Regions from separate parts of the Sphingomonas sp. Leaf30 genome, predicted to be linked through region 1. Evidence: riboswitches for the same ligand, from Rfam matches in the RefSeq annotation. Region 1 holds a riboswitch; the other holds the start of a gene.
What was found. A riboswitch is a leader RNA that binds a small molecule or an ion and turns the genes downstream of it on or off. The one in region 1 is predicted to bind thiamine pyrophosphate.
Positions count from the first base shown of each region.

Region 2: another riboswitch for thiamine pyrophosphate. It lies ahead of ASE89_RS03185 (TonB-dependent receptor); the one in region 1 lies ahead of thiC (phosphomethylpyrimidine synthase ThiC).

Region 1 is NZ_LMKZ01000001.1:303,158-307,944, reverse strand. It holds gene ASE89_RS01460 (hypothetical protein) at 1-273, opposite strand, end outside; gene ASE89_RS21410 (hypothetical protein) at 442-567, shown strand; gene ASE89_RS01455 (alkylphosphonate utilization protein) at 593-898, shown strand; gene thiC (phosphomethylpyrimidine synthase ThiC) at 954-2,876, opposite strand; TPP riboswitch at 2,916-3,023, opposite strand; gene ASE89_RS01445 (MipA/OmpV family protein) at 3,113-3,976, opposite strand; gene ASE89_RS01440 (DUF2141 domain-containing protein) at 4,046-4,495, opposite strand; gene ASE89_RS21495 (hypothetical protein) at 4,691-4,787, opposite strand, start outside.
Region 2 is NZ_LMKZ01000001.1:661,325-666,111, forward strand. It holds gene ASE89_RS03175 (outer membrane beta-barrel protein) at 1-936, opposite strand, end outside; gene ASE89_RS03180 (FadR/GntR family transcriptional regulator) at 1,144-1,866, opposite strand; TPP riboswitch at 2,031-2,119, shown strand; gene ASE89_RS03185 (TonB-dependent receptor) at 2,190-4,502, shown strand; gene ASE89_RS03190 (phosphotransferase enzyme family protein) at 4,517-4,787, shown strand, end outside.

The sequences.
Region 1 (4,787 bases):
GAGCAACCCGCCGGCCACCTCGGTGCGATCGAAGAAATCGACGCCATCGACCGCGTCATGCGGATATTTGCCGACATAGGCGGTGAGCGGCGTGGTCTGCGCCTGCCCCGCCACGGGGGTCGGCGTCCGCGTGGCAGGCGGCGTGAAGTTGGCGACCGCAGCGGTCTGCTGGGGATCGTCGCCCGCACTGCAGCCTGACACGGCCATGGCAAGCATTACCATCCCCGCACGCAGCGACAGGGTGATCGGCGCAGCCCCGGATCCGATATGCATCGCAGCCCCCTCATGCTCTTTTCATCCCAACGCGCCGACCGGGCCGAGGTTGCCCGCGATGCCCGCACTGCCGGGGCGATTCGACGGTCCGAATCTACGGGTATGCGCGAGCGCAAGCGTGTATCGTCGCCGTCCCGGGGCGCTCCGCCCCGCCGGAAGGGCAGCATCATGGCCAAGAGCCAGAAGAAATCGAACAAGGAAGTCCGCAAGCCCAAGGCCGAGAAGGAGCCCAAGGCGAACGCCTCGAACCCGACGACCAAGGGCAAGCCCGTCGAGATGACGACGCTCAAGTGATCCGGCACGAAACAGGACGATGACGATGGCGGACGACGATTACGTCTATGACGAGGCCAGCGGCGAATGGGTCGCCGCCGACGCCGCATCCACGACCCGCGCGGCGGACGACGACACGGTCGTGGTCCGCGACTCGGTCGGCAACGTGCTGGCGGACGGCGACCAGGTGACGCTGATCAAGGACCTGACCGTCAAGGGCGCGGGCCAGACGCTCAAGCGCGGCACGCTGATCAAGGCGATCCGGCTGACCGGTGACGCGCAGGAGATCGATTGCCGCTACGACGGGATCAAGGGTCTGGTCCTGCGCGCGGAGTTCGTTCGCAAGCGGTAACGGACGCCCCCCCTGGTCCTCCCCCTGCCGGGGGAGGAGTTCGGGGTGTGGCGGATCAGACGTCCGCGGGGAGGTAGATCTCGCTGCCCTTCTCGCGGAACCTCTCGCTCATCTCCGCCATGCCCTTTTCCGCGTCGGCATGCGCACCCTTGGCGAAGATCGCGCGGTTGGCGTCGGTATGATCGACATCGGCCGCTAGGAACGTGTCGGCCGGGCCATTCTGTTTCGCGGCAAAGTCGCGCACCTCCTGCGTGATCTTCATCGAACAGAATTTGGGGCCGCACATCGAGCAGAAATGCGCGGTCTTGGCGCCTTCCGCGGGGAGCGTCTGGTCGTGATATTGCTCGGCCGTATCGGGATCGAGACTCAGGTTGAACTGATCGCGCCAGCGGAATTCGAAGCGCGCGCGGCTCAACGCATCGTCGCGCATCTGCGCGGCAGGGTGACCCTTGGCGAGGTCGGCAGCGTGTGCGGCGAGCTTGTAGGTGACGACACCGACCTTCACGTCGTCGCGGTCGGGAAGGCCGAGATGCTCCTTAGGCGTCACGTAGCAAAGCATCGCGGTGCCGTACCAGCCGATCTGCGCCGCGCCGATGCCGCTGGTGATATGATCGTAGCCGGGCGCGATGTCGGTGGTGAGCGGCCCGAGCGTGTAGAAGGGCGCCTCGCCGCAGACCTCGAGCTGCTTTTCCATGTTTTCCTTGATCTTGTGCATCGGCACATGGCCGGGGCCCTCGATCATCACCTGGACGTCGCTCTGCCATGCGCGGTGGGTGAGTTCGCCGAGCGTGTAGAGCTCGCTGAACTGCGCCTCGTCGTTCGCGTCGGCGATGCTGCCGGGGCGCAGCCCGTCGCCGAGCGAATAGGCGATGTCATACGCCTTCATGATCTCGGTGATCTCGTCGAAGCGCTCGTAGAGGAAGCTCTCCTTGTGGTGGCTGAGGCACCATTTCGCCATGATCGAGCCGCCGCGCGAGACGATGCCGGTGACCCGCTTGGCGGTCATCGGGATATAGGCGAGGCGAACGCCGGCGTGGATTGTGAAGTAATCCACGCCCTGCTCCGCCTGTTCGATCAGCGTGTCGCGGAAGATTTCCCAGGTCAGCTCCTCGGCAATGCCGCCGACCTTCTCGAGTGCCTGGTAGATCGGCACGGTGCCGATCGGCACGGGGCTGTTGCGCAGGATCCATTCGCGCGTGTCGTGGATGTTGCGGCCGGTGCTGAGGTCCATCACCGTGTCGGCGCCCCAGCGGATCGACCAGACGAGCTTGTCGACCTCGGCGGCGACGTTCGACGCAACCGCGGAGTTGCCGATATTGGCGTTGATCTTGACCAGGAAGTTGCGGCCGATCGCCATCGGCTCGGATTCGGGGTGGTTGACGTTGTTGGGGATGATCGCGCGGCCGCGCGCGACCTCGTCGCGGACGAATTCGGGGGTGACGAAGTCGGGGATCGACGCACCGAAGCTTTCGCCGTCGCGCTTATACTCTTTCAGCATCGCGCGGCCGAGATTCTCGCGGGTCGCGACATATTCCATCTCGGGGGTGATGATGCCGCGGCGGGCATAGTGCATCTGGCTGACATTGGCGCCAGCCCTGGCGCGCAACGGGCGCTTGATGCTGCCGGGGAATTGCGGGACGCCGCCCGAGCGGTCGGGGCCGAGCTGGCCATTGTCCTCGGGCCGGATCTCACGCGCGTCGTAACTTTCGACGTCGCCGCGCGCCTCGATCCACTGGCGGCGGAGTTGCGGCAGGCCGGCGTTGATGTCGATCGTTGCCCTGGGGTCGGTGTACGGACCGCTGGTGTCGTAGACGCGCAAGGGCGGCTCGGAGCAGCTGGGGTCGAGCACGATCTCGCGCATCGCGACGCGGACGTCGGGGCTGGAGGGCACCGCGACATGGATCTTGCGCGAGCCGCGGATCGGGCCGGTGGTGACGCCGATGTCGGCGGTCGGGATGCGAGGATCGTAATCGGCCATGCGCTTGCTCCTAAAGGTTTCGGAGCAAGGCATGCGGTTCTGTGGCGACCGCTCCCTCCCTCCGCCGGTATCAACCGGATCAGGTTCAGCGGGTCGAAGGCTCCTGCCTTCCTCTCAAGCGCGGATCGGCGCTCCCCCGGGGTAGGGCGAGCATAGGCGCAACGGACGGGGGCGCAAACGGAAAAACCCCGCACGGCCGGGCCGCACGGGGTTTCGGATCGATCGGCGGGTTGCGATCAGAAGGTGTAGGTCAGGCCCACCGCGCCGAGCCACTGGTCGGCATCGCCGACGTCCGCGACGATCGGGCTGTCCTTGTACTTGCCGAGCATGCGGCCGTAGAGCACCCCTGCGCCGACGCCGAAGCCGCGGCGCAGATCGCCCGACAGGCTCTGCAAAGCAAACGCGGAGACGTTGACCCGGCGGAAGCCGCTGTCGTTGATGTCATAGGTGCGCAGACCGCTGTTGATCGTGCCGATCGGCGTGACCGCGGCATAGGTCCGGCCAAAGCCCTTGCCTGCATAATCCGCCGACAGGCCGAAGGCGACCAGGGTGCGGACCGACAGCGGCGTGGTGTAGTTGACCTGCGGGGTGATGACATAGCTGTCGTGCGTGCCCGACACGTCGTGGATATAGGCGACACGCGCGGTCAGCGTGTCGTAATCGCTGGTGATGACGCCGGTCTTGCCGATGCCGACGAAGCCGCCGACTTCATAGGCCGTGTCGATCTTGCCGAGCGCGCGGACCTGCCGGTTGTCGACCCGGCCCGTGCGATCGGTGCGGACGGCGGCGATAACGCCGACTTCGTAGTTGATCCCGACCGACCCGGTATTGGGGATCAGGTTCACGTAGAGCTGCGTACCGCGCGTGAAGAAGTCATGCCCGCGGATCGTGCCGATCGCGACCGCGCCGGGGGTGAAGCTGTTGCTGTCCGCACCCTCGTAATCGGGAAGCGACGCGACGCCCAGACCGAGCGTGATCCGGTTGTTGTCGGCGGGATCGGTGATTGGCGGGGTCGGATTGGGATCCGTCTGCGCAAGTGCCGGCGTGGCGAGGGCGACGGCCGCAGTTGCGGCAGTCAGAACGAGTGAGAATGCGCGCAAGGACGGGCTCCGGACAAAAAGGTTCCACCGCGCAACGCGGGGCAACCCCATTCGGTCCGTTGCAATCCGTCAGAAGATGTAACGCATCCTGACCTGTTGCATTTCAGCATCACCGGCGAGCATGAACCGTGCCGCGGAAAAGCGCGGCGGTCCGAAGCGTACCGCCGCGTTGTTCGAGAAACCATAGCCCTCGCGCGGGATGCCCGCGATCGTGTCGAGCTTGGAGTTGCTGTTCTCGTCATGGATGATCGCCAGCGCATAGCCGCGCTGCGGCAGGCCCGAAAAGCTCGTCGTCCGGACCGCGGCGGGCAGGGTCCGGGTCAGTGCCTTGGCATCGTCGACACAGGCAGGGAAATTGTCGGGGTCGGCGGTCAGGCAGATACGGATCAAGCCCTTGGCTGAGCGAAGATTGTCGACCTCGACGTCAAGCCGCGTGACCGGGCTCGCCGCCGCCAGAACGGCCCAGAGCGCCGCCGCGGCCAGCACGCGCGGCAGCCTTGGCATGCGATCTGCCTGCATCGCCGTGCTCCCGGTCGGTGCCGCAGAGCCGATCCCAGAACCGGAAAGTGAGCTCATAATTGCACCTGTATCGTTCATAATGTGGCTGATGGTGGCTGGCCGTGATCAGCCATGTCCCCAATGCTCCCCTCCACATGAACCGGGGAAAAACCTCCCGGCCCATCGGATTGGCCCCCTCCATAACGGTCATGACCGTCAGAGCCAAACCGAGCGCACCGCCAGGGTCGGAATCGCCACGACCCGTAGCGGAATTATCACAGCAACGGCAGCGCCTAGATTGGAGCGAACGCCT
Region 2 (4,787 bases), 360 kb from region 1:
CGAGCTCTGATTCTGCACCGCACGGCGGCCGGAGCCGACGATCGTGAACCGGGGCACCGGTCGTATCGTCACCTGCGCGTCGAACGACGGACCGCTGAAGGACGGCACGGCTGCGCGCTTGGGGTCGGCATGCGTGATGCCGCCGCCAAGCCGGAAGCTGACGCGCGGCGCGACCGAACGTTCGAAGACCAGCTGGACGTCGGTGATCATCGTCGAATCGTCGATCCCGGTCAGATCCTCAATACCCGGGCGCGCGATCTTCGCAACCGAGCCAATGAGCTGCAGCGTACCGAGGCTGGGCCGCCCATAGCCGATCCCCGCGCGCAGCGCGGACTGGTTCGTGTCCAGAACCTTGCGGCTGCTGTTGGTGAGCGACACGCGGTTGACACCCACCGCGGGAAAGAAACCCGCCGCGGCGCGGCAACTCGCGCCGACGTCATAGGCCTGGCGCAGGAAGCTCTCGGTCACCACGGTGTTGGTGTCGCCGAGATCGAACTGCGCGCGTTCGAGCGCCGCGCTGCCGGTCACGCTGCAGGGCGCGCCGACCGGGGTCGTCACGCTCGAGGTCAGGTTGATCCGCTCGCGATCAAGGCCGCTGAACCGGGTGTTGAAATCATAGCCGACCGTGCCGCCGGCGGTGACGCGGGTGCGTCCGAAGATGCGGTTCAGGTTGACAGCCAGCGCCGGCGAAACGCGGATATTGTCGCGCGGCCCGCTCCCGCGCGCGTCGTTGAGACGCAGCACGTTGCTGTCATAGACACTGGTGATCACCGGCACGACACGAAACCGGTCGACATTGCCCGCGACGGGCACGCTGACGGGTGTGTTGACGTTGACCGTCTGTGCCTGCGCACCGCTCACCAAACCGCCAGTCATGGCCGCCGCGAGCGCGACCTTGCCGATCCGTGCAGTTCGCTCGTCTCGAGCCCTTCGCATTGTTTCCCGTCATGTTTTCAATTGCTACCCGCATGATGCGCGGTCGCATTTCGTCCTTCGAGCTATTCCGGCGCTTGTCAAATCGCGACTCGCGGCACCGGGCCCAAGGGCATCGCGTCTCGATAAGTGAAAAGCGCGATCAGGTCGAGTGACGGCGTCGCACGGTGCTGTCCCTTGATCGTACACCGGGTCGCGACGATTCGGGTGTCAGGCCTCGGCGATCAGGCTGAGAACGTCGCCGATCAGGCGTCGCATCGCGTCGCGCGCACCATCGGCATCGCGCGCGGCGATCGCGACGGCGACCGCGGCATGGTCGGCGATGTTCGCGCTGCGCCCCTTGATCCGGTTGGTGAAGCGGATCGAGGTGCGCAGCGCGGTTTCGACCACCGACTGAAACTGTGCGTAGAAGGGATTGCGCGACGCGCGCAGGACGGCGACGTGGAACGCGATGTCCGCGTCGAGCGGATCGTCATAGCTGCGCTCCGCAGCGGCCATCCGCGCCAGCCCCGCCTCGATCGCGACCATGTCCTGTTCGGTGTGGTACAGCGCCGCGAGCGCCGCCGCTTCGGGTTCGATCCCGATCCGCAGCTGGTTGAACTGCTGGAGCAGCTCGACCGAGAATTTGCGGTCCAGCAGCCAGCGCAGCACATCGGTGTCGAACAGGTTCCAGCTGCTCGATGGCTGGACGATCGTGCCCTGTCGCGGGCGCGCGCTGACCAGTCCCTTGGCGGTCAGCATCTTGACCGCCTCACGGGTCACCGATCGGCTGACGCCATGCGCCACCGCGATCTCCGCCTCGGTTGGGAAGGGCCGATCTGTATATTGGCCGGTCACGATGGCCTTGCCGAGCAGGTCGAGCATGCCATGCGTAAGGTTCCGTCCCAGATCCCGATTCTCCAGGGCAACGACGTCGGTCAGCACACGCTCCATAAAGCTTGTGTGGCGCAAACCGGTCCGGCTGTCACCCACTGCAAGCGTCTGGGTGGCGTGGATTGTCATATAATTCTGTCGCGCGTGTGCTGGGAAGGCGCTGCGGATGGGCAAACGGGCAATAACGCTATCCCCGGAAGACCGAACCGCCTAGACGGCGCGCTCCCCGGGGGGCCGCTGACGCGCGGCTGAGAGGTGGGCTGCAGCCCATGACCCGCTGAACCTGATCCGGTTGATACCGGCGTAGGGAGGGCTGGCGGCGCGTCCGTCGTCCCTCCGTGTGGAGTGGACGCAAGACCGTGATGATCCTTCGATTTGACCTGATGACGGGCCGGCCGCCCCGTGTTGCATGCAGTGCGCTGGCAGTGGCACTTGCTGCTGTGGTGGCCTTCGCCCCCGCCGGCGCGCAGACACAGGCGGATTCGCGGGACGGCGCCGACCCGGTCGATATCCGCGTGGTCGGCCTTCTTGATCCCGAGGGGCTGCTCCCCGATCAGACGGTGCCCAAGTCCGAGAGCGCGATCGCCGCGGCGTTCATCACCAAGCAGGCGCCGACGCTCAACGCGTTCCAGCTTGTCAACCTGCTGCCGGGCGCGACCGTCGCGTCGAGCGATCCCTACGGCCTGTCGACCAGTTCGAGCCTGACGTTGCGCGGGCTGGGGCAGGACGAGATCGGCGTGACGATGGAGGGCGCGCCGCAGAACGACATCGGCTATTATTATGCCTATCCCTCGCAGTTCGCCGATACCGAGAATCTGCAGCGCATCGCGCTGGCGCAGGGCGCGGTCGATATCGCGTCGCCGACGCTGGGCGGCGCGGGCGGGTCGCTGTCGCTCTGGCTCGACGATCCGAATGAGGCGCCGCGCGGGCTCGTCGACCTGTCGATCGGATCCTATGCGGCGCGGCGCGGCTTCGTCCGGCTCGATAGCGGGCGGATCGGCCAGACGGGGTTGCGGGCCTTCGTCTCCTATTCAAACACGCGCGCCAGCAACTGGCGCGGTGCCGGCCATGACACGCGCCAGCATGTCGATGCCAAGCTGCTCGGCGAATGGGGCAACGGCAACCGCGCGAGCCTGGCGCTGTCGTTCAACGATGCGAACTCGTCGACCTATCGCAGCCCGACGCTCGCCGAATGGCGCGCGCAGGGACGCGATTTCAACTTCGATGCGCGGTACAGCGCGGGCAACACCAATTACTGGCGGCTGTACCGCGCGCCGTTCCGCAACCTCTATGCGTCGGCGCCGGTGCATCTGGCGCTGGGCGCGGGGGTGACGCTCGACAGCACCAGCTATCTGCAGTTCGGTTACGGCAATTCGCCCTATGGGACGCAGCTCGGTACGACCGGTAACTTCCTGGGTATCGAGCCGCTCGCCGACCCGATCGCGCTGCCGGGTGCGGTCGACGGGGTCGCGACGGTGCTGGGCAATTATACCGGCGACCAGCGCCGCGTGGGCACGGTCAACACGCTGACGATCGAGCGCGGCATCCACCGGCTGACCGCAGGGCTGTGGTTCGATCACGGCACCGACCGCGTCGTCCAGTCCTATACCGCGGTCGGTGCCGACGGCGAACCGGCCGATCGCTGGGGGTATCGCGCAAAAGCGATCCGGACCGCCGACGGCCGGCTGCTCGCCTATGAGAACCAGCGGACCGTGACGGTCACCAAGGCGGCGTTCCTGGCCGACCATATTACGCTGACCCCGCGTCTCGCAGTCGATATCGGGTTCAAGGGCGTCAATGTCCTGCGCAGCGGGCGCAACTACCTGCCGGGCCCGCAGGACCGCGTCCGTCTCGACAGCTTCGCCGCGCTGCCGCGGGCGGCGGTGCATTACGAGATCGACGACCGGCAGCAGCTGTTCGCCAATATCACCACGAACTTCCGCACGCCGAACGAGTTCACGCTCTACGACAGCTATGCGGGCGGTGCGCTGGTCAGCGCGGGGACGACCGCGCTGAAGAACGAATATGCGGTCTCGCAGGAGCTGGGCTATCGCTATATCGGCCCCGCGCTGTCCGCATCGGTGACGGGGTTCCATTATGATTTCCGGAACCGCCAGCTGGCGACGGTCATCAACAATGGTGGCGCGCTGGTCAATTCGACGCTGAATGCCGGGGGACAGAGTTCCTACGGGATCGATGCCGAGATCGACTATCGCCCGGCGCGCGGTGTCAGCGTCTATGTCTCGGGCGAATATCTGCGCGCGCGGATCAGCGACGACCTGCCGGTCGGCGACGACTATCTGCCGACCCGCGGCCGGCATGCGGTCTCGAGCCCGACCGTGCAGATCGGTGGCGGCGGGACCTATGACGACGGACGGCTGTTCGGCAGTGTCGCGGTGAAATATGTCGGGCGGCAATATGCGACCTTCGTCAACGACGAGAGCATCAAGGGCTATGCGACGCTCGACCTGTCGGTCGGCGTGCATCTGGCGTCGATGCTCGACGGCAAGCGGACCGACCTGCGGCTGAACGCGATCAACGTGACCGATCCGCGCGTGCTGGCGGGGGTGCAGTCGGTCTCAACCAATGCGCGCGACGTGATCGGGCGCGGGGGGACGCTGATTTCGGGATCTGCGCCGACCTATTATGTCGGGAGTGGTGCGGCCGTCATGGCGACCATCTCGCGCGGCCTGTGACCGGTGCGGGCGCGATGATCGGCGCGGGCTCGCCGGCGGTGCATCTGGTCCACGGGATGGGTACCGACATGGCCGCACCGAGCTGGCCGGCGATCACCGCCGAGGAAGCCGCGACGGTGGTCGCGCAGTTTCCGGCCGCCGGTCCGCTCGAGCACGTGCACTGGCATTCGCCGCGGCCCTTCTCCGCGGCGGCGTTGATCGAGACCGGGCAGGGGATGTTCCTGCTCAAGCGGCATCACCGCCGGATGCGGACGCCCGATCAGCTGGGCGCGGAACACCGGTTCA